DNA from 2 places in the Vibrio sp. WZ-1 genome. Region 2 is predicted to be linked to the other one. Evidence: predicted binding sites of a transcription regulator. Region 2 holds the regulator's gene; the other holds the start of a gene.
What was found. The regulator MetJ, encoded in region 2, represses methionine synthesis genes. The targets are predictions, from matches to a motif close to TTAGACNTNTANANGTCTAA.
Positions count from the first base shown of each region.

Region 1: a site for MetJ is predicted at 8,164-8,183, ahead of metH (methionine synthase). Genes of this name have one in related genera too.

Region 1 covers NZ_JBQEQR010000052.1:31-10,718, reverse strand. Annotated here, with positions in the region: gene ACTS60_RS03650 (PglL family O-oligosaccharyltransferase) at 1-1,313, shown strand, start outside; gene ACTS60_RS03645 (pyridoxal-phosphate-dependent aminotransferase family protein) at 1,369-2,490, opposite strand; lysine riboswitch at 2,714-2,892, shown strand; gene lysC (lysine-sensitive aspartokinase 3) at 3,018-4,370, shown strand; gene metH (methionine synthase) at 4,438-8,115, opposite strand; gene ACTS60_RS03630 (cation:proton antiporter) at 8,307-9,629, shown strand; tRNA gene ACTS60_RS03625 (tRNA-Asp) at 10,115-10,191, opposite strand; rRNA gene rrf (5S ribosomal RNA) at 10,223-10,339, opposite strand; tRNA gene ACTS60_RS03615 (tRNA-Thr) at 10,358-10,433, opposite strand; rRNA gene rrf (5S ribosomal RNA) at 10,531-10,647, opposite strand.
Region 2 covers NZ_JBQEQR010000051.1:944-11,631, forward strand. Annotated here, with positions in the region: gene bfr (bacterioferritin) at 1-350, shown strand, start outside; gene ACTS60_RS03380 (malic enzyme-like NAD(P)-binding protein) at 559-1,836, shown strand; gene metJ (met regulon transcriptional regulator MetJ) at 1,950-2,270, opposite strand; gene ACTS60_RS03390 (O-succinylhomoserine (thiol)-lyase) at 2,501-3,661, shown strand; gene ACTS60_RS03395 (bifunctional aspartate kinase/homoserine dehydrogenase II) at 3,679-6,087, shown strand; gene metF (methylenetetrahydrofolate reductase) at 6,363-7,265, shown strand; gene ACTS60_RS03405 (PadR family transcriptional regulator) at 7,337-7,876, opposite strand; gene ppc (phosphoenolpyruvate carboxylase) at 8,313-10,688, opposite strand, start outside.

The DNA.
Region 1 (10,688 bases), on a different contig from region 2:
ACCTTAAGCCGGGAAATATATTCGGATACGACACGATAGCTAACCGACCTTATGGTATTTTCCAACAACCCAATGTCATGGCGAGCTTTCTTGCTACTGGCTTAGTTATCGCAAGTTACCTGATTGTTCGACAACCTTATAAATATTCACGAAAACTAAGCGATATTTACCTACTTTATGCTGTACCTGTACTGACTCTTCCGCTTATTGTTGCATTAGCATCACGAACGGGCTGGTTGGCTTCCATCATCGCCATCTTACTTGTCATACCATACATGTACCGCTTTGCTACTAAAGCGAGATTCACTCGCTGGGCAATAGCGATGGCTACGGGCTTAGTCTTGTCAATTGTAATCATGCAAATCGCCTTTCCTGACGGTAACGGATTAGCCAGCGAAAAGGTGAACATGGAATCACCACGTGCATATACCTTCCCACAAACATTGGATATGGTAATTGAGAAGCCATTTACTGGGTACGGTTACGGTAAGTTTGAATCGGAATACATGTTGTACACTGCACACCAACATGCACTGAATGACAACTACCCTGCAGGTTTACCGTCTATGGACCATCCGCACAATGAGCTATTGTATTGGGCAGTAGAAGGTGGACTGTTGCCAATTTTGGGTATCTTTTTGGCAATGACGTTAGTGCTATATCGCATCTACCAAGCCAAACGTGGTACTCGCTTAGCACTGCTGGCACTGTTTATTCCAATCGTGCTGCACTCGCAATTAGAATACCCCTTCTATCATTCATTGGTGCATTGGCTGATCTTTGTGATTCTGCTTTATTGGGTCGACCAACGAGTTTCTCGTTACCGCCAAGCTCCGTTTAGCAAAGTAACCAAAAGTTTATTGCGAGTTTGTAGCCTCGTCATTCCAGCCGTGTTTACTTTCTATATGGTTAGCGCATTGCACACCAACTACGTCTTAACCAAGTTTGAAACCACGCGTCCAACCAATCCGGATATCTTGAATCAGGTGACGAACCCAGTGGTCTGGAAAGATCGTTTCGATTGGGATGTGTACAGCACCTTCTTAAACATCGGCTTATACAAGCAAGATCCAACCTTAATTCAGCCTTACATTGATTGGTCATTGGAGATCATTAAAGACAAGCCACGACCAGCGTTTTACAACAATCTGATACTGGCATATCAAGGGTTGGATGACACAAGTAAATCTGAACAAATTCGTGCAGAAGCGCAGTTCTTGTTCCCTAAAATTGATTTCAGTAGCGTCAATTACCAGCCTCCTTCTCAGGCTATCTCAGCCTCACCAACACCAACGTCTGGTACTAAGCAATAAACACAAAAAAGCGAAGGAATAACCTTCGCTTTTCTTTATCTCATACCGAGGCGATTTATTCAGTTAGCGACTCTTCTAAAGCTCGCAAACACAAAGCCACGTTTTCAGGTCGAGCACCATAACCCATCAAACCAATTCGCCATGCTTTGCCAGCCAGAGCACCAAGACCGGCACCGATTTCTAAGTTGTAAGTTTCAAGTAAATGATTACGCACTTTTGCTTCATCAATTCCTTCAGGGACATAAATCGCGTTCAATTGCGGTAGTCGATACTCTTCTTCTACCACGAATTCAAAACCAAGTTTTTGTAGACCAGCTTTGAGCTTCTCATGCATTAACTGGTGACGCGCCCACGCATTTTCTAAACCTTCATTCTTAAGGATAAGTAGAGCTTCATGCAGGGCATACAAACTGTTCACCGGCGCTGTGTGGTGGTAGCTGCGCTTACCTTGTCCACTCCAATAACCTAACACTAGACTTTGATCCAAGAACCAGCTTTGAACCGGTGTCGTCCTAGATTGAATCTTCTCAATGGCTGCAGGAGAAAGTGTGACTGGAGATAAGCCAGGTACACACGACAAACATTTTTGGCTGCCAGAATACACAGCATCTAACTGCCACTCATCGACTTTAAGGGGCACACCACCAAGCGAGGTCACGGCATCGACGATCGATAACAAACCATATTGCTTCGCGAGTTTACCCAAGGCTTGAGCATCACTTACCGCGCCCGTCGATGTTTCAGCATGAACAAAAGCAAGAATCTTAGCATCAGGGTTCTGCTTTAACGCTTCTTCAACTTTATCGACCGATACAGGCGTGCCCCACTCATCATCGACGATAAGCGCTTCACCACCAGCACGAACCACATTTTCACGCATACGTTCACCGAAAACACCATTACGGCAGACAATGACTTTGTCGCCCTTTTCGATCAAATTGACGAAGCACGTTTCCATACCCGCACTACCTGGTGCAGATACTGCGATGGTGAACTCGTTTTCAGTTTGGAAAGCATATTTAAGCAACTGTTTTAGCTCATCCATCATTGCAATAAAAAGCGGGTCTAGATGACCAACTGTTGGACGGCTTAGCGCTTGTAAAACCTGAGGTGGAGTATCAGAGGGACCAGGCCCCATCAAAATACGGTGTGGGGGAATAAAGCTTTGGATCGGCATGTCAGCTCCTTGATTGCAGTCATTCATTCTGAGCGTTATAAAAGATCTATTCAAAAGGTTGGCTCAGGTATCGAACTTTTCACCCTAATAGATTTTTCCTCTATCGGCAATTAGCCCTAAGTATAGAGGTCAAACCACTGTCACAAATTCGTTAATAAAAACTTTCATAATGGTTGAGATATTGGTTGACAATGTGACAGCAAAACCGTTCAATGTTTAAGCTTTATGCAGAAGAGGAGCACTGCCCAGGCAGGTGATTTGTGGAGCCGCAATTCCAATACCAATCACTCAGGGGGAGTAGTGCCGAGGTAAGTCAAAGTTGCAGGATTTGACTTGTCGGTTGACTTGGGTTGAGTCCCATCAACTGTCATCAGCGCCGTTTGATGAAGAGCTTCTGAGGGTAAATTTTAAATTACATTCTAACTACCTCTCTATTTGCTCTGTTCCTTTCCTCACCAAACATTGGATGTGTTGGGCAACCAATTATTAATTGTTGTTATTTTTTTAGGAAGTCGTGGGAGAACGCAGTGAGCGCATTTAACGTAGCGAAATTCGGTGGAACCAGTGTTGCCAACTTTGAGGCAATGAGCCGTTGCTCCACCATCATAGAAAACAACCCAAATACTCGTCTTGTCGTCAGCAGCGCTTGCTCAGGTGTCACCAACCTTTTGGTTGAACTGGCAAACGGTGTCCAAGACCAAGAACATCGTGCGGAAGTACTGCAGAAATTAGCAGATATTCATGAATCCATTCTGTCCCAACTCGATAATGCAACCGAAGCCGCGACAGAAGTTTATGCCATTCTAGATACTGTCACTAGCTTAGCGGAAGCAGCCTCTATCCAAGCTAGCACCAAACTAACCGACCATTTGGTCGCTTGTGGCGAATTAATGTCGACTCACATCCTTACACAATTAATGCGTGAGCGTGGCGTAAACGCGACTCGTTTTGATATTCGCGACGTATTAAAAACCGATGGAAACTTTGGTCGAGCTGAACCAAGTATCGCGACAATTTCGCAACTCGCCCAAGAAAAGTTGGTTCCACTTTGCCAAGAATACGTGGTTATCACTCAAGGCTTTATTGGCTCAGATGAAGAAGGTAACACCACTACTCTTGGTCGTGGCGGCAGTGACTACAGTGCAGCATTGATTGCAGAAGGTGTGAAAGCAGCAGGTCTAGAGATTTGGACCGACGTTCCGGGCATTTACACCACAGACCCACGTATCGCCTCAAAAGCAGCACCGATTCCAGAGATCAGCTTTAGCGAAGCATCAGAGATGGCAAACTTCGGGGCAAAGATCCTGCACCCTTCAACACTAGTTCCGGCACTTCGTCACGATATCCCTGTTTTCGTTGGGTCGTCTAAAGAGCCGGAAAAAGGCGGCACATGGATCCGCCACCAAGTAGAAAGTTCACCTTTATTCCGAGCACTTGCCCTGCGCTGTAACCAAACTATGGTAACTCTACGCAGTGCTAACATGTTCCACGCGTACGGCTTCTTAGCTAAAGTATTTGAGATCCTAGCGAAGCACAAAATCTCTGTTGATCTAATCACCACATCTGAAATCAGTGTGTCACTCACTCTCGATCAAACAGACACGTCTGGCGGTGCTCCTCAATTGCCACAAGCGGCACGTGAAGAGCTTGAAGAACTGTGTAAAGTAGAAGTGGAACACGACCTATGCCTCGTCGCTCTGATTGGTAACAACATGAGTGAAAGCAAAGGCTATGCGAAGCAAGTATTTGGCACGCTAGAAGACTTCAACCTACGTATGATCTGTTACGGAGCAAGCCCTCATAACCTGTGTTTCCTTGTCCACGAGTCCGTATCTCGCCAAGCGATCCAAAAACTGCATACTGAATTATTTGAGCAATAAAAATGCTTTAATTCACCAATAAACAAGGGCTGCACATGGCAGCCCTTTTAGTTTCTAAATGGTCTAGTTAGCCGTTAATGTTTGGACCCAACCACTTCTCCGCTTCGATCCGATCCCAACCTTTACGATCAGCATAACTTTGCAGCTGATCCTCTTGGATCTGTGCGATCGCAAAGTAACGAGAATCTGGATGTGAGAAGTACCAACCCGATACGGACGCTCCTGGATACATCGCATAGCTCGATGTTAGTGACATGCCAATGTTTTCTTCAACATTCATTAGCTCCCAAAGCGGCCCTTTTTCAGTATGCTCTGGACATGCTGGGTAACCCGGAGCTGGTCGAATGCCTTGGTATTTCTCACGAATCAATTCTTCATTCGACAACTCTTCATCAGCAGCGTAACCCCAAATCTCTTTACGCACACGCTCATGTAAATACTCGGCGAATGCTTCCGCCAGACGATCCGCTACTGCTTGAATCATGATGGCATTGTAATCATCACCTTGCGCTTTGTACTCATCAGCAAGTTCACGTTCACCAATACCGCCAGTTACTGCAAAAGCACCAACCCAATCGTGCTTACCAGACTCTTTTGGTGCAACATAATCAGACAAGCAGTAGTTGAAGCCTTTTGGTTTCTCTGTTTGCTGACGCAAGTTATGCAGTACTTTTGCCACTTCTGTACGCGATTCGTCAGTGTAAACTTCAATATCATCACCGACACTCGCGGCAGGGAACAGACCACACATACCGCGTGCTTTGAGTAACCCTTCATGCTCAACACGATCTAGTAGTTCGTTAGCATCTTTGTACAGGCGTTGAGCCTCTTCACCCACTTCTTCATGGTCAAAGATTGTTGGATACTTGCCGACTAACGACCAAGTCATAAAGAAAGGCGTCCAGTCGATGTACTTACGCAAAGTAGACACTTCAAAGTCATCAAAAATATGGATACCCGGCTTCGCAGGAGCAGGAGGTGTGTACTTATCCCAATCAATCGCGACTTTGTTCGCTCGTGCTGCTTCTAAAGTGACAGGTTTAGTACGTGGCTTTTTACGATTGTGCTGATCACGAACGCGAACGTAATCTTCATCCAACTTTTCTACAAATGCAGGACGAAGTTCATCAGACAACAATGAAGTACATACACCAACCGCTCGCGAAGCATTGTTCACATACACTACAGGGTTCTTGTAGTTCTGCTCAATCTTAACTGCCGTATGCGCTTTTGATGTTGTCGCACCACCAATCAGAAGTGGAAGGTCGAAATCAAGTCGCTCCATTTCTTTCGCCACATGCACCATTTCATCGAGAGACGGGGTGATCAAACCAGACAGGCCAATGATGTCGACGTTTTCTTCTTTCGCTACCTTCAAGATCTTCTCACATGGCACCATTACGCCAAGATCGATGATCTCGTAGTTATTACATTGCAGTACTACACCAACAATGTTCTTACCGATATCGTGAACATCGCCTTTTACCGTAGCCAACAAAATCTTACCGTTGGAAGACCCCGCTTGCTTCTCTTTGTTGATGAACGGTTCAAGGTGAGCTACTGCCTGCTTCATAACACGCGCTGATTTCACTACCTGAGGAAGGAACATCTTACCTTCACCAAATAAGTCACCCACCACGTTCATGCCGTCCATCAATGGACCTTCAATGACTTCAAGTGGCTTAGAGGCATTAAGGCGAGCTTCTTCAGTATCTTCGACAATGAACTCAGTAATGCCTTTAACAAGCGCATGCTCTAGACGTTTTTCTACCGCCCAGGTACGCCACTCAAGTGCAGAAGCATCTTCTTTACCAACGCCTTTACCTGCGTATTCTGCTGCAATATCAAGTAGCCTCTCGGTCGAATCATCACGACGGTTAAGAACCACATCTTCTACCGCCTCACGCAGCTTATCAGGAACGTTATCGTAAATTTCCAACTGACCCGCATTAACGATGCCCATGTCCATACCATTTTTAAAACAGTGGTATAGAAACACCGCGTGAATCGCTTCACGAACGTAGTTATTACCGCGGAATGAGAAGGAAACGTTAGACACACCACCAGAGATCATCGCGTGAGGCAAGTCGCGCTTAATGTCGGCAACCGCTTCGATAAAATCCACGGCATAATTGTTGTGCTCTTCGATACCCGTCGCAACAGCAAAGATGTTCGGGTCAAAGATGATATCTTCTGGAGGGAAACCGACTTCATCAACCAAAATACGATAAGCATTAGTACAGATTTCTAACTTACGCTCACGTGTTTCTGCCTGACCAACTTCGTCAAACGCCATAACGATAACTGCAGCACCATATCGACGAATCAGTTTTGCTTGCTCAACAAACTTCTCTTTGCCTTCTTTCAAAGAGATGGAGTTCACGATGCCCTTGCCCTGAATACACTTCAGACCCGCCTCGATGACCTCCCATTTAGAAGAGTCGACCATGATTGGAACTTTGGAGATCTCAGGCTCAGATGCGCATAGGTTTAGGAATCGAACCATACAGGCTTCTGCATCCAACATGCCTTCATCCATGTTGATGTCGATGATCTGAGCGCCGTTCTCAACTTGTTGTCGGGCGACCTCTAGCGCTTCATCATAGAGTTCTTCTTTGATCAGACGTTTAAATCGAGCAGAACCAGTAACGTTAGTACGTTCACCCACATTGATAAACAGTGTCTCTTTTTCAATCGTAAGAGGTTCAAGACCAGACAAACGACAAGCTACCGTAAGCTCAGGCAAATCACGAGGTTTAACACCTTCAACTGCCATTGCCATATGACGGATGTGCTCTGGCGTCGTACCACAACAGCCACCAATTAGGTTTAGGAAACCGCTCTCAGCCCACTCTTTAACATGTTCTGCCATATCTTCCGGCGAAAGGTCATACTCGCCAAAGGCATTCGGCAGACCAGCATTTGGGTGAGTAGAAACAAAAGATTCAGAAATACGAGAAAGCTCTTCTACGTACGGACGCAGCTCATCAGGGCCAAGCGCACAGTTCAAGCCAAATGAAATTGGATTTACATGACGAAGAGAGTTATAAAAGGCTTCTGTTGTTTGACCAGAAAGCGTACGACCAGAAGCATCGGTAATGGTACCAGAGATCATAACTGGTAATTCGATGCCTAATTCTTCGAAAACGCTATCAACCGCAAAGGCACAAGCTTTGGCATTAAGCGTATCGAAGATGGTCTCGATCAGAATAAGATCAGAACCACCCTTGATCAGTGCACGAGTGGACTCAGAATAAGCCTCAACAAGTTCATCAAAACTGACATTACGATAGCCAGGGTCATTTACATCAGGGGAGATAGAACAAGTACGGTTTGTCGGACCAAGCACACCCGCAACGTAACGCGGACGATCTGGCGTTTTTGCCGTCCACTCATCAGCGGCTTCACGAGCAAGCTTTGCAGCTGCATAGTTGATTTCCTCACTCAGGCTTTCCATTTCATAGTCAGCCATCGCAATAGTCGTCGCGTTAAAGGTATTGGTCTCAAGAATATCTGCGCCAGCTTCTAAGTAAGCGCTGTGAATTTCCTTAATCAATTGAGGCTGAGTGAGCACCAACAAATCGTTGTTGCCTTTTAGATCGCTATGCCAATCAGCAAAGCGCTCTCCTCGATAGTCTTGCTCTTCAAGTTTGTATCCCTGAATCATGGTGCCCATGCCACCATCAATAAGCAAGATACGTTGCTTTAATTGAGCTTCAATCTGTTGTCTTACATTACTTCCCACAGTACAGCCTCATTCCTTTAGTTATCTCTCCATCCTATCATACAAATTAAAGGAGTCTAGACGTCTAAAATGAGAATTGCTGATTATTTTGTCTCCATTCTTTCTTACCGTAATATCACGAAAAAATGTTTGCTATTTGGTCAACATCGTCCGAAAATTCCATTCATAATTTGTTACAAATAGAGAGCTCTATGTCGGTCTACCATACCTTATGCTTCTTATCTGCGGCAGCAATGATTATTGCCTTTGTAAACAGCAAGATAGGAAAGATGCAAACTACCATCGCAATTACCGCCGGTTCAATGGTACTTTCTCTCCTTATTCTGATAGCAGGTCAAAATAACTGGTTTCATTTGACAGAGATAGCTACTGAGACTGTTACGAAAATCAACTTCGAAGACTTTCTACTCAAGGGGATATTGGGTTTCCTCCTCTTTGCGGGAGGATTAGGGATTAAACTCCCAAATCTCAAAGATCAAAAATGGGAGATTACGGTTCTTGCCTTGGGCGCAACGCTCTTCTCGACTTTTTTCATAGGTTTTGTTCTCTATGGCTTTTGCAGCCTGATCGGTATCCAATTTGATCTGATTTATTGTTTATTGTTTGGCGCTCTTATCTCGCCTACTGACCCAATCGCCGTGCTCGCGATTGTTAAAAAACTTGATGCTCCAAGACGAATTTCGACTCAGATAGAAGGGGAGTCACTATTCAACGATGGCTTTGGTCTCGTCATCTTTGTAACTCTATTTACTATTGCTTTTGGAACGGAAGCTCCTACAGTAGGAAGTGTAACTCTTCTATTTATCCAAGAAGCAATTGGAGGGATCGTCTACGGCTTTGCGCTAGGCCTACTATTCCACTACTTGATCAGTGCAACTGATGATCATTCAATGGAGCTACTGTTGACCATTGGTATCCCAACTGCTGGATACGCTTTTGCAGAGTACCTACATGTATCAGGTCCACTTGCGATGGTTGTATCGGGCATCATGATTGGTAACTGGACTCGCTTTATTGGTTTCTCTAAAGAAAGTGAAGATCATCTAGACCACTTCTGGGAGCTTGTCGATGAATTCTTAAATGGTGTGTTATTCCTACTAATAGGTATGTCGATGCTGCTGTTCGAGTTCCATAAAGAAGACTGGATCATGATGGCGATATCCGTACCGTTAGTACTTACAGCTCGATACTTAAGTGTATTTATCTCCTATATCGGATTTAAGCGATACCGAAAATATAACCCTTGGTCTATCAAGATTCTTACTTGGGGAGGCTTAAGAGGTGGGCTGGCACTTGCAATGGCATTGTCTATACCATCTGGTTTTTGGGTGATTCCGGACAAGCTAATTGATGTAAAAGAGATCATCTTAGTTATGACCTACTCGGTTGTTGTATTCTCTATACTCGTCCAAGGTTCGACAATCACACCTATGATAGAAAAGGCAAAAGCGGCTGAGCGATTACTTGAAGAAGAATCGAATAAAACGAAAGATTCTGTAACCTCTCAAGAGTGACACTTGTCCCATCATATTTTATGGCAGCCAATAGGCTGCCTTTTTTGTATCTACATGAGGAAAATCTATGCCTAATTCGATTTATTACATGTGAGCTTTAAACAAGTAGAAAATATCAAGTCGAGCCAAAAACGTGCAGCAGCGGTTAATTAGAATCAGCAGGATTAGTCCAAGAGTATCTACTGTTATTACAAGTAATCAAAAACATCTTAAATCACCTGTCAAAGGTAGCGATTTATAGCTAAGTTGATGAAGTGAAGGAGGCGGCTAGATTTACTACCTAAGTCTACCCAATTGATGAGAAGCTTTACGTGTGGAGGAATAGCTGCGAGGTACAGCTTAGGGCTTTGCCTGAATAAGCGGCTAGCGGTCAGGCTGCGCTTAATTGGACTCGCACACGAGCGGGACTAATTAGTCATAGACCGAAATAATATAGCAAATACGAAAAAGCCCTAGCATTTCTGCTAGGGCTTTGTCTGAATAAGTGGCGGAGCGGACGGGACTCGAACCCGCGACCCCCGGCGTGACAGGCCGGTATTCTAACCAACTGAACTACCGCTCCGCATTGGTCAGACTTTGAAGTCTAAATAAGAACCTGGCGATGTTCTACTCTCACATGGGGAAGCCCCACACTACCATCGACGCTACTTCGTTTCACTTCTGAGTTCGGAATGGAATTCAGGTGGGTCCAAAGCGCTATGGTCGCCAAGTAAAATTCTGATTATAAATGGTGCTGATACCCAGACTCGAACTGGGGACCTCATCCTTACCAAGGATGCGCTCTACCACCTGAGCTATATCAGCATCAAGATGTCCCTTTAGGACTAAAAAAGCCCGTTTTTACAAACGGGCTTTTTTAACTATTGTCTTCACCTTTAAAAAGGTAAAAACTAAATTTACAGCCTGGCGATGTCCTACTCTCACATGGGGAAGCCCCACACTACCATCGGCGCTAATTCGTTTCACTTCTGAGTTCGGAATGGAAATCAGGTGGGTCCAAATCGCTATGGTCGCCAAGCAAATTCTTTATCAATTTGCTCGCAAATTCAAACGCACTTT
Region 2 (10,688 bases):
AGGAGTACCACGAGTCGATCGATGAAATGAAACACGCTGATCACCTGATCGAGCGTATTCTGTTCTTAGAAGGTCTGCCTAACTTACAAGATCTCGGTAAGTTGATGGTTGGTGAAGAGACTAAAGAGATGCTTGAGTGTGACTTGAAGCTTGAGATGGCGGCCATTCCTGATCTTAAAGATGCCATCGCTTATGCCGAAGATATTCGTGATTATGTTTCACGCGATCTTTTCCAAGATATCCTTGAAGACGAAGAAGAGCATGTCGATTGGCTTGAGACGCAACTGGGCTTGATTGAGATGTCTGGTATCGAGAATTACCTACAAGCGCAGTACGTGGATGAAGAATGAGATTATATTCCGCTGTTTTCCCATTCTAACCAAGTGATTAAGAGAGCACCTGACCTGTAAACAAGGTGCTCTTCACTAATATCTGGTCTAATCTCTTTTAGTATCGGCCTTTTTAAGGATGTAGCTCGCAATCTTACCTATGAAGATTGACTTCTATCCTTTAGAATTTATTCCCCCTTACCGAAAAATAACAAAAGAGAAACGATCCATGTCTGAAGACAATCGCCAAGAAGTCACCGCAGAAGAAGAACGCCGCCAACAAGCATTGGACTACCATGCATACCCAACTCCAGGAAAAATTGCAGTTGAGCTGACTAAGCCTGCTGAGACTGCCAATGATCTTGCACTGGCATACAGTCCGGGTGTTGCAGAGCCTGTACGCGAAATCGCACAGAACGCAGACAATGTGTATAAGTACACGGCGAAAGGCAACATGGTCGCGGTTATTTCTAACGGTACTGCTATTCTTGGTTTGGGTAACCTAGGTCCGCTAGCGTCTAAACCGGTAATGGAAGGTAAAGCGCTTTTGTTCAAACGCTTTGCTGGTCTAGACTCAATTGATATCGAAGTAAAACACCGTACGATCGACGAATTTGTCGATACAGTAGCGAACATTGCTGACACATTCGGTGGTATCAACTTAGAAGATATCAAAGCTCCAGATTGTTTTGAGATTGAAAAGCGTCTTATTGAACGCTGTGATGTGCCAGTATTCCACGATGACCAACACGGTACTGCAATCGTAACGGCTGCGGGTATGCTGAATGCAATTGAGCTGCAAGGTAAGAAGCTAGAAGAATCAACTATCGTTTGTCTTGGTGCTGGTGCTGCGGCTGTGGCATGTATGGAGCTGTTGATCAAATGTGGCGCAATGCGCGAGAAGATCTACATGCTGGATCGTAAAGGGGTGATCCATACACGTCGTGACGATCTAAATGAATACAAACAGTTATTCGCGAATAATACAGATAAACGTACGCTTGAAGATGTAATTGAAGGTGCAGACCTGTTCTTGGGTGTATCGGGTCCAAACTTGCTACCTGCAGAAGCATTGAAGCTAATGGCAGACAAGCCTGTCGTATTTGCATGTTCTAACCCAGATCCAGAAATCAAACCGGAACTGGCTCATGAAGTACGTGATGACTTGATCATGGGCACTGGTCGTAGTGACTACCCGAACCAAGTAAACAATGTACTGTGTTTCCCATTCATTTTCCGTGGTGCGTTGGACGTTCGTGCAAGCGAAATCAACGATGAAATGAAGTTAGCAGCAGTAGATGCGATTCGTGAATTGGCGAAAGAGCCAGTACCTGAAGCGGTACTCAAGGCGGCAGGTGTTGATAAGCTAGAGTTTGGCACTGACTACATCATTCCAAAGCCAATGGATCCACGTCTATTACCACGTGTTGCTAAAGCTGTTGCTCAAGCTGCTTTGGATTCTGGTGTTGCTCGCATTGAAATGCCAGATAACTACATGGCAGAGTAAATTACTGAGTAGAATCTTCGGATAAAGAAAAGGGACGCGATGGCGTCCCTTTTTTAGTTTGGTCTGAAGCTACCCCCGGCGCAGCTTCATCATGCTAACGAATTTGTAAGCAATTATTCTTCGTCAAACGCTTCGAATTCGATACCCATTGCCGTCATCAGCGCTTTTGCTTCTGTTGGAATATCATCTGGGCGGTCTTTACGAAGGTCTTCATCAGTTGGCAGTGGTTGACCTGTGTAAGCATGTAAGAATGCTTCACATAGTAGTTCACTGTTAGTTGCATGGCGTAAGTTGTTGATCTGACGGCGTGTTCGCTCATCAGTCAGCACCTTTAAAACTTTTAGCGGGATAGAGACGGTAATCTTTTTTACTTGTTCGCTTTTTTTACCGTGCTCAGCATACGGGCTAATGTATTCGCCATTCCAGTCAGCCATTGCGTACCTTCATTAATGTAATAAGTTAAGAAAAATAAATATAGGTGCTGATTTTAGCTGCATTTACCGCCATAAGCAAAGACATATAGACGTCTAGAAGTGTTGACGTCTTATTTTTAGACAAGTAAAGTGAGGTTAATTGTCAGGGAAGAGTATTAATCAAGTGAGCAGTACAAGCTAGATATAGCGCATTCCCATTTAGATGTCACCACCCGTGAAAGGATACACCCATGAGCACCCGCAAGCCTGCGACCATTGCTGTACGCACTGGTATCGAGTCAGACAGTCAATATCACGCTGTTGTACCACCAATCTACCTTTCTACTAACTATGGATTTCCTGCATTTGGTGAGGTTCCACAGTACGATTACACCCGTTCTGGTAACCCTAACCGAGGTCTGCTGGAGCAAGCGTTGTATGAGCTTGAATCAGGCAAAGGCGCGGTTGTCACTAACTGCGGTACGTCGGCATTAAACCTTTGGGTATCGGCGTTTCTTGGTCCTGATGACTTGATCGTGGCTCCTCACGATTGCTACGGTGGTACGTATCGTCTCTTTAATACTCGAGCAAACAAAGGCGACTTTAACGTTCAGTTTGTCGACCAATCGGATCAGCAAGCTCTTGATGCTGCAATTGCGAAAAAGCCAAAGCTTATCTTGCTAGAAACACCGTCAAACCCGCTTGTTCGCGTGGTCGATATTGCTGCAGTGTGTGAAAAAGCGAAACAAGTAGGCGCATTAGTCGCAGTGGACAATACCTTTTTGACTCCTGTATACCAAAAGCCTTTGGATCTAGGGGCGGATTTTGTTATCCATTCAACGACGAAATACATTAATGGTCACTCTGACGTAATTGGTGGTGTGGTGATCACTAAGAGCGAAGAGCATGCTGAAGAACTAGCCTGGTGGGGTAACTGTATTGGTGCTACGGGTACGCCATTCGACAGTTACATGACTCTCCGAGGAATTCGCACGTTGGGTGCGCGAATGCGAGTTCACGAAGAGAGTTCTCAACAAGTACTGACGTATCTACAGACGCAATCTTTAGTGGCGAAGATTTACCACCCAAGCTTGCCAGAACACCCCGGTCATGACATCGCGAAAAAACAACAGTCGGGCTTTGGCTCAATGTTGAGCTTTGAATTTGCAGGCTCGTTTGAACAACTAAAAGTATTTGTAAAAGCGCTCGAATTATTTTCTCTTGCTGAATCGCTAGGTGGGGTAGAAAGCTTGATTTGTCATCCAGCCTCAATGACACATCGTGCGATGGGCGAGGAAGCACTGGCTGAAGCTGGCGTTTCTCAACAGTTACTGCGTTTATCTGTTGGTCTTGAAGATGCGCAAGATCTGATTGCCGATCTTGAGCAAGCATTCGCGAAAGCAGCACAGTAATTGGGAGAAAGAAAGTCATGAGTGTACAACGTCAACTGCATAAATTTGGCGGCAGCAGCTTAGCGAACCCTGAATGCTACCAGCGTGTGGTGAGTATTCTTAAAGAGTATTCAGCAGAAAATGATTTGGTGGTGGTATCAGCTGCAGGGAAGACGACTAATCGCTTGATCGAGTTTTTGGAAGGGCTGGATAAAGATGGTCGCATTGCCCATGAAGCTCTACAAAGCTTACGACAGTTTCAAGCTGAACTGGTAGAAGCCTTGCTACAAGGTGAAGCACAGACACAACTGCTTGCCTCTCTTCAAGATGAATTCAGTACCTTAGCTGAGTTAACCGCGCCACTTACGGAAACACAAAAAGCGGCAGTACTTGGTCATGGCGAAGTATGGTCTTCTCGTTTACTTGCTGCGCTGTTGTCACAACAGGATCTGCCAGCAGTCGCTCAAGACTCACGTGCTTTTCTGCGTGCAGAGGTTGGAACGCAGCCAGAAGTCGACCGTGCGCGTTCTTACGCATTGATCAAAGAATCGTTGGCTCAACATAACCACAAGCGTGTGATCATTACAGGCTTTATGGCGCAAAATGAGGCGGGTGAAACGGTTCTATTAGGTCGAAACGGTTCTGACTACTCTGCTACCGTGATTGGTGCGTTGGCAGAAGTAAACACGGTAACTATTTGGAGTGATGTTGCAGGCGTTTACAGTGCAGACCCACGCTTGGTATCGGATGCTTGTTTGCTGCCACTGCTGCGTTTAGATGAGGCGAGTGAACTTGCGCGTCTGGCTGCGCCAGTGCTGCACAGTCGTACGCTTCAGCCTGTAGCTCAAAGTACCATGGATTTGAACCTCAAATGTAGCTATCAGCCAGAGTCTGGCTCAACACGAATTGAACGCGTATTGGCATCCGGTCGCGGCGCAAAGATCATTACCTCTCTTGATGAAGTGCTATTGGTACAACTGTCCTTTATTCACGGTCATGATTTTGAGCGTGCACAGAAAGAAGTGCTGCAAGCCTTAAAGCGTGCTCAACTGGAGCCTTTAGCGTTTGAGGCGCAAGAAGATCAGCAAACGTTGCGTTTAGCCTACACCGCAGAGATTGCTGGCGGAGCCCTAACTTACTTGCAAGAGTTAGCGGTTGAAGCGGAAATCAAACTTAAAGAAGGCTACTCACTATTGGCTGCCGTCGGTGCTGGTGTGACGAAAAATGCTAACCACTGTTTTGGCTTCTACCAGCAATTGAAACACGCTCCGGTAGAGTTTATTTCAGAGGCGGAATCTGGCTTGAGCTTAGTCGCAGTATTACGCCGTGCAGAAGTTGAAGAGTTAGTACAGAGTATTCATAGCCAACTATTTCAGGCGCAGAAGCGCGTAGCGGTTGCGTTATGTGGCAAAGGCAATATCGGCTCAAGTTGGTTATCACTGTTTGCCGAGCAGAAAGAAGAGCTCGAAAAGCGTCATGGTATGAGCTTTGACTTGGTAGCGGTAGTCGACAGCCAGACTTACTGGTTCGACGAAAGTGGCATTGATGCAGCGACGGTTGCCCAGCGTTTTGATGATGAAAGTACTGAGAATGATGGCAACTGGTTGACTAAGCTCGGCGCGATACAAAACTTTGATGAAGCAGTGGTACTTGATGTCACTGCTAGCAAGGAGCTAGCGACGCGTTATGTCGACATAGCGCAACAAGGCATCCATCTTATCTCGGCCAATAAAGTTGCGGGTTCTGCGGACAGTCAGTACTACCATCAAGTACAAGACGCCTTTGCTAAAATTGGCCGCCATTGGTTGTACAACGCGACAGTTGGTGCTGGTCTGCCAATCAATCATACCGTTCGAGATCTGCGCGAAAGTGGTGATGATATCGTCGCGCTATCGGGCATCTTCTCCGGTACGCTATCTTGGTTATTCCAGCAGTTTGATGGCTCTGTAGCGTTCACTGAGCTGGTTGATTTGGCATGGCAACAGGGTTTGACCGAGCCTGACCCTCGTTCTGACCTTGATGGTTCTGATGTGATGCGTAAGTTGGTCATCTTAGCCCGAGAATCTGGTTTGGATATTGAACCAGAAAGCGTAAAAGTGGAGTCGCTTGTACCGGAAGAGTTGCGAGATTTGAGCCTAGATGCGTTCTTTGACCAAGGCGATATCCTAAGTGAGATTTTGCAAGAGCGTCTGGGCAAGGCACAAAAAAACGATCAAGTGTTGCGTTATGTTGCGCGCTTAGAACGTAATGGCAAAGCAACGGTAGGTGTTGAAGCGTTATCACGTGAGCACGCATTAGCGAACTTGCTACCGTGTGACAACATTTTCGCCATTGAAAGCAAATGGTACAAAGACAATCCATTAGTAATTCGTGGCCCTGGTGCGGGACGTGAAGTGACAGCCGGTGCGATTCAATCAGACCTTAATCGTTTAGCGGGCTTGTTCTAATCTGACCAAACCAATTTTTGCGAACGACAACAAAAAAAACCTCGGACCGTTTCCGGGGTTTTTTATTATTTGGATAATGCCATACTGAATCGGAAAGCGAGGCTAAGGATAAGCCGCCAAGCAACTTGAACTATCCTCATTATGAACTTGAGAAAAATTCATAATCACAAGGTTGACATTAAATCGTATTCAATACATCCTGTAGACATATAGACGTCTAAACGTCGATTTGAGGAATTTTGATTTCGTGGTGGAGTTACCACAGGGAGAGTAAGATGGGATACACGCATGCAGGGCACATCGATGCCTTAAACCAGAATATCGCTGAACTATCAGACAATATCAACGTCTCATTTGAGTTTTTTCCACCAAGCAGTGAAAAGATGGAAGAAACGTTGTGGAACTCTGTGCACCGCCTTAAAACTCTTCAACCAAAATTTGTTTCTGTTACTTATGGTGCAAACTCAGGCGAGCGTGACAGAACCCATTCCATCATTAAAGAAATCAAAGCGGCTACGGGCCTTGTTGCTGCCCCGCACCTAACCTGTATTGATGCAACTCGTGATGAACTGATCAACATTGCTGATGATTACTGGAATAATGGTATCAAGAACATTGTTGCATTGCGTGGTGATATTCCTCCGGGTGGCGGTGCTCCAGATATGTACGCATCAGATTTGGTTGAGTTGCTTAAATCACGTCATGATTTCGATATCTCAGTGGCGGCATTCCCAGAAGTGCATCCAGAAGCGAAAAGCGCGCAATCAGATCTGCTTAACCTAAAGCGTAAAGTGGACGCAGGTGCTAACCGTGCTATCACTCAGTTCTTTTTTGATGTGGAGTCTTATCTGCGTTTCCGTGACCGCTGTGTTGCGGCCGGTATTGATGTAGAGATCGTTCCGGGTATCTTACCTGTTTCGAACTTCAAACAAGCTTCTCGCTTTGCAGCGCAGAACAATGTGAAAGTACCGGGCTGGATGAGTAAGCAGTTTGAAGGACTGGATGATGATCCAGTAACGCGTCAGCTAGTCGGTGCAAGCCAAGCGATTGATATGGTGCGTGTACTAAGCCGTGAAGGTGTGAAAGATTTCCACTTTTACACCCTGAATCGTGCGGAAATGACCTATGCGCTATGCCACACTCTAGGTGTTCGTCCACAAGTTGCTGTCGGTGCTTAAGATACTTCCCCCTAGATAGACAAAAGGCTTGCCCATCGGCAAGCCTTTTTCGTTTCATTTAAAGTGACGAATTAGCCGATCACTTCAAGTTCTGTTAGTACTTCTTCTGCCCAGTTAATCCAAGCTTCACGTAGCATTAGGTTGCGGCGAAGCGTTAAACGCTCTAGACGCGCTTGCTTGTCTAGCGTTGATGGTGTTGCGTAGTACGCCGCTTCGATTTCTTTGTAATGAGAAACCAACTTACGAGACTCTTCTACTAGTTCAGACAGTTGATCACGGAACGGTGCTGCTGGTTGTACTGCGCAAGCGATCAGTTTCGCAGAGAACTCATCACGTACCGTTGGATGTGCGGTCGGTTGATCGAACCACTCACCCAGTGCGCTGCGGCCAGCGTCAGTAATTGAGTAAACCTTACGGTCTGGTTTGCCTTCTTGAGGTTCTAATACGCAAGTAACCAGTTCTTTCTCAGCCATTTTATTAAGTTCACGGTAAACTTGTTGGTGGCTTGCTTTCCAGAAGTAACCGATGCTAGCTGAGAATTCTTTAGTGATGTCGTAACCGGTAGCGTCGCGAGTGCTAAGTACAGTTAAGATTACGTGTGGTAATGACATGTCTTCAATCCAAATGGTCAATAAACTTGTAAACAAGCTATCTACACTTTCAGTTGCGTTCTTAATGACGCTTGAGTTTTTTAATGTGTAGATAGCACCAACAATGTTGGTCCTGTCACCTTAAAGCCGTTTATCACCTAGAGTGATGGGTGTGTCCATCTAGCTGGAGCCTATTTGATTGGACTTGTGAGCTTCCAGCAGGCAAGTAGTATATAAATAATAAGCATGAAGTGGAATACTAGGACAAAATTACCCAAAAAAACTAATAAAATACTCAATAGTGTTTTTTGGTAGTGTTTTGTGTTGTTGGCGTGGGACTTTTTGTTTTGTTTTTGGAGTTATTTGCTGGTTATTTCTTGTTCGAAGATGGAAGGTGGTTACAGAGGGGAAGTAAAGGCTGAGATTGTTCTCAGCCTTTGGTTATGCTCAGTCTAGATTAACCAGTGTTACGCATACCTGCTGCAATACCAGCAATCGTCACCATCAGCGCTTCCTCGAGGTTGGCTGAGGATTCCTCTGTTTGGCGAGTACGGTATAGCAACTCAGCTTGAAGCATGTTCAATGGCTCTACGTAGATGTTACGTAGACGGATGGATTCAAGCCCCCATGGGTCGCTTTGCATCAGGTTCTCGTTGTTCTCTACGTTCAGCACTGACTTGATGTCTTTCTGAAGTTGCTCACGTAAACGCTCGCCCAATGGTAGTAGCTGACTTTCAACTAGGCGTTGATCATAGTAGCGAGAGATATCCATGTTGCACTTGGTGTAAACCATCTCCAGCATACCTAAGCGAGTTGAGAAGAATGGCCATTCACGACACATTTCTTCTAGCAACGCCTGATGACCTTTATCAACCGAGTATTGAATTGCTTCACCAGCACCTAGCCACGCTGGCAGTACCAAACGGTTTTGACTCCAAGAGAAGATCCATGGAATCGCGCGTAAGCTTTCAACGCCACCGTTCGGGTTACGTTTTGCTGGGCGTGAACCAAGTGGTAGTTTACCTAGCTCTAGTTCTGGCGTCGTTTGACGGAAGTAAGGGACGAAATCAGGTTCGCCACGAACGACACTACGGTACGCTTCACAGCTGACTTCAGATAATACATCCATTAGGTCGCGCCATTCTTGCTTTGGCTCTGGTGGTGGCAGAAGGTTCGCTTCCAGAATGGCACTTGCGTACAGGTTGAAGCTGTTTACTGCAACGTCTGGAAGACCTAGTTTAAAGCGAATCATCTCGCCTTGCTCTGTTACGCGCAGACCGCCTTTCAGGCTCTTCGGTGGCTGAGACAGCAGCGCAGCATGCGCTGGCGCACCACCGCGACCAATAGTGCCGCCGCGACCGTGGAATAGAGTCAGTTCTACGCCTTCTTCTTCTGCAACTTTAACCAGTGAATCCATCGCATGGTATTGAGCCCAGCCCGCAGACATTACACCAGCATCTTTTGCAGAGTCAGAGTAGCCGATCATCACCATTTGATGGTTTTGGATAAAGCCACGGTACAGGTCAATGCCCATCAGCTGTTTGATGACAGCTTCCGCGTTGTTTAAATCATCTAGCGTTTCAAACAAAGGACACACGTCCATGCGGTAAGGGCAACCTGCTTCTTGCAGCAGTAGATGTACGGCAAGTACGTCAGAAGCGGTACGCGCCATTGAGATAACATAAGCACCAAATGCTTCACGAGGTTGCGCTGCAACGATCTTACAGGTGTCTAAAACCTCTTTAACTGCTTCTGATGGTTCCCAGTCACGAGGTAGAAGAGGGCGCTTAGACGCAAGTTCATTAGTTAGGAAAGCAACCTTGTCTTGTTCGCTCCACTGTTCGTAGTCACCAATACCTAGGTAACGCGTTAGCTCAGACAGAACGTCTGCGTGGCGAGTACTTTCTTGGCGAATATCGAGGCGAACCAGGTGAATACCAAATGCTTTAACGCGGCGCAGTGTATCCAGTAGTGAGCCGTTGGCGATCACACCCATGCCACATTCGTTGAGCGATTGGTAACACGCGTAAAGCGGTTCCCAAAGTTGCTCTACTTTTTGTAGTGGTGCTTTGACTGCCAGTTTCTGGCCGTTGACTTTCGCGTCTAAAATATCTTTGGTTTCGTTCAGTAGTGAACGTAGTTGTTTTAAGATCGCACGGTATGGTTCGTGCTGATCGTCACCTGCAAGCTCGCGAACTTTGTCATTGCAAACAGTCATCGACAGCTCACTGATCAGTTCGTTGATGTCGTTGAGGTAAAGGTCAGCAGCCTTCCAACGAGACAGCAGTAATACTTCACGAGTTATGCTGTGGGTTACAAATGGGTTACCGTCACGGTCACCACCCATCCAAGATGAGAAGTGCACTGGGCGAGCATCAATTGGTAGACCTTCGCCTAGGTAAGACTTCAAGCGGTCATTCATTTCACGTAGGAAGTCAGGTACCGCTTCCCATAGTGAGTTTTCTACTACCGCAAAGCCCCATTTTGCTTCATCAAGCGGAGTCGGACGCTGCTGACGAATGACGTCAGAGTGCCAGCTTTGAACGATAAGTTGCTCAAGGCGACGTTCGGTTTTCTTACGCTCTTTGAAAGAGAGATCGCTCAACTCTAGCTTAGATAGGCACTCGTTGATCTTAACCAGTTTATTGATCATGGTGCGACGAGTGATTTCGGTTGGGTGCGCGGTTAGAACCAGCTCAATATTCAGGTCGCGAACCGCCTGTGCCGTGTCTAGCTTACTCACATCATTTTGCACCAGCTTTGAGAACAGCGAGTTAATTGCGTCAGGTTCGCAGATATGCTCTTCACAGTGGCGTGAAATGGTGTGGTATTG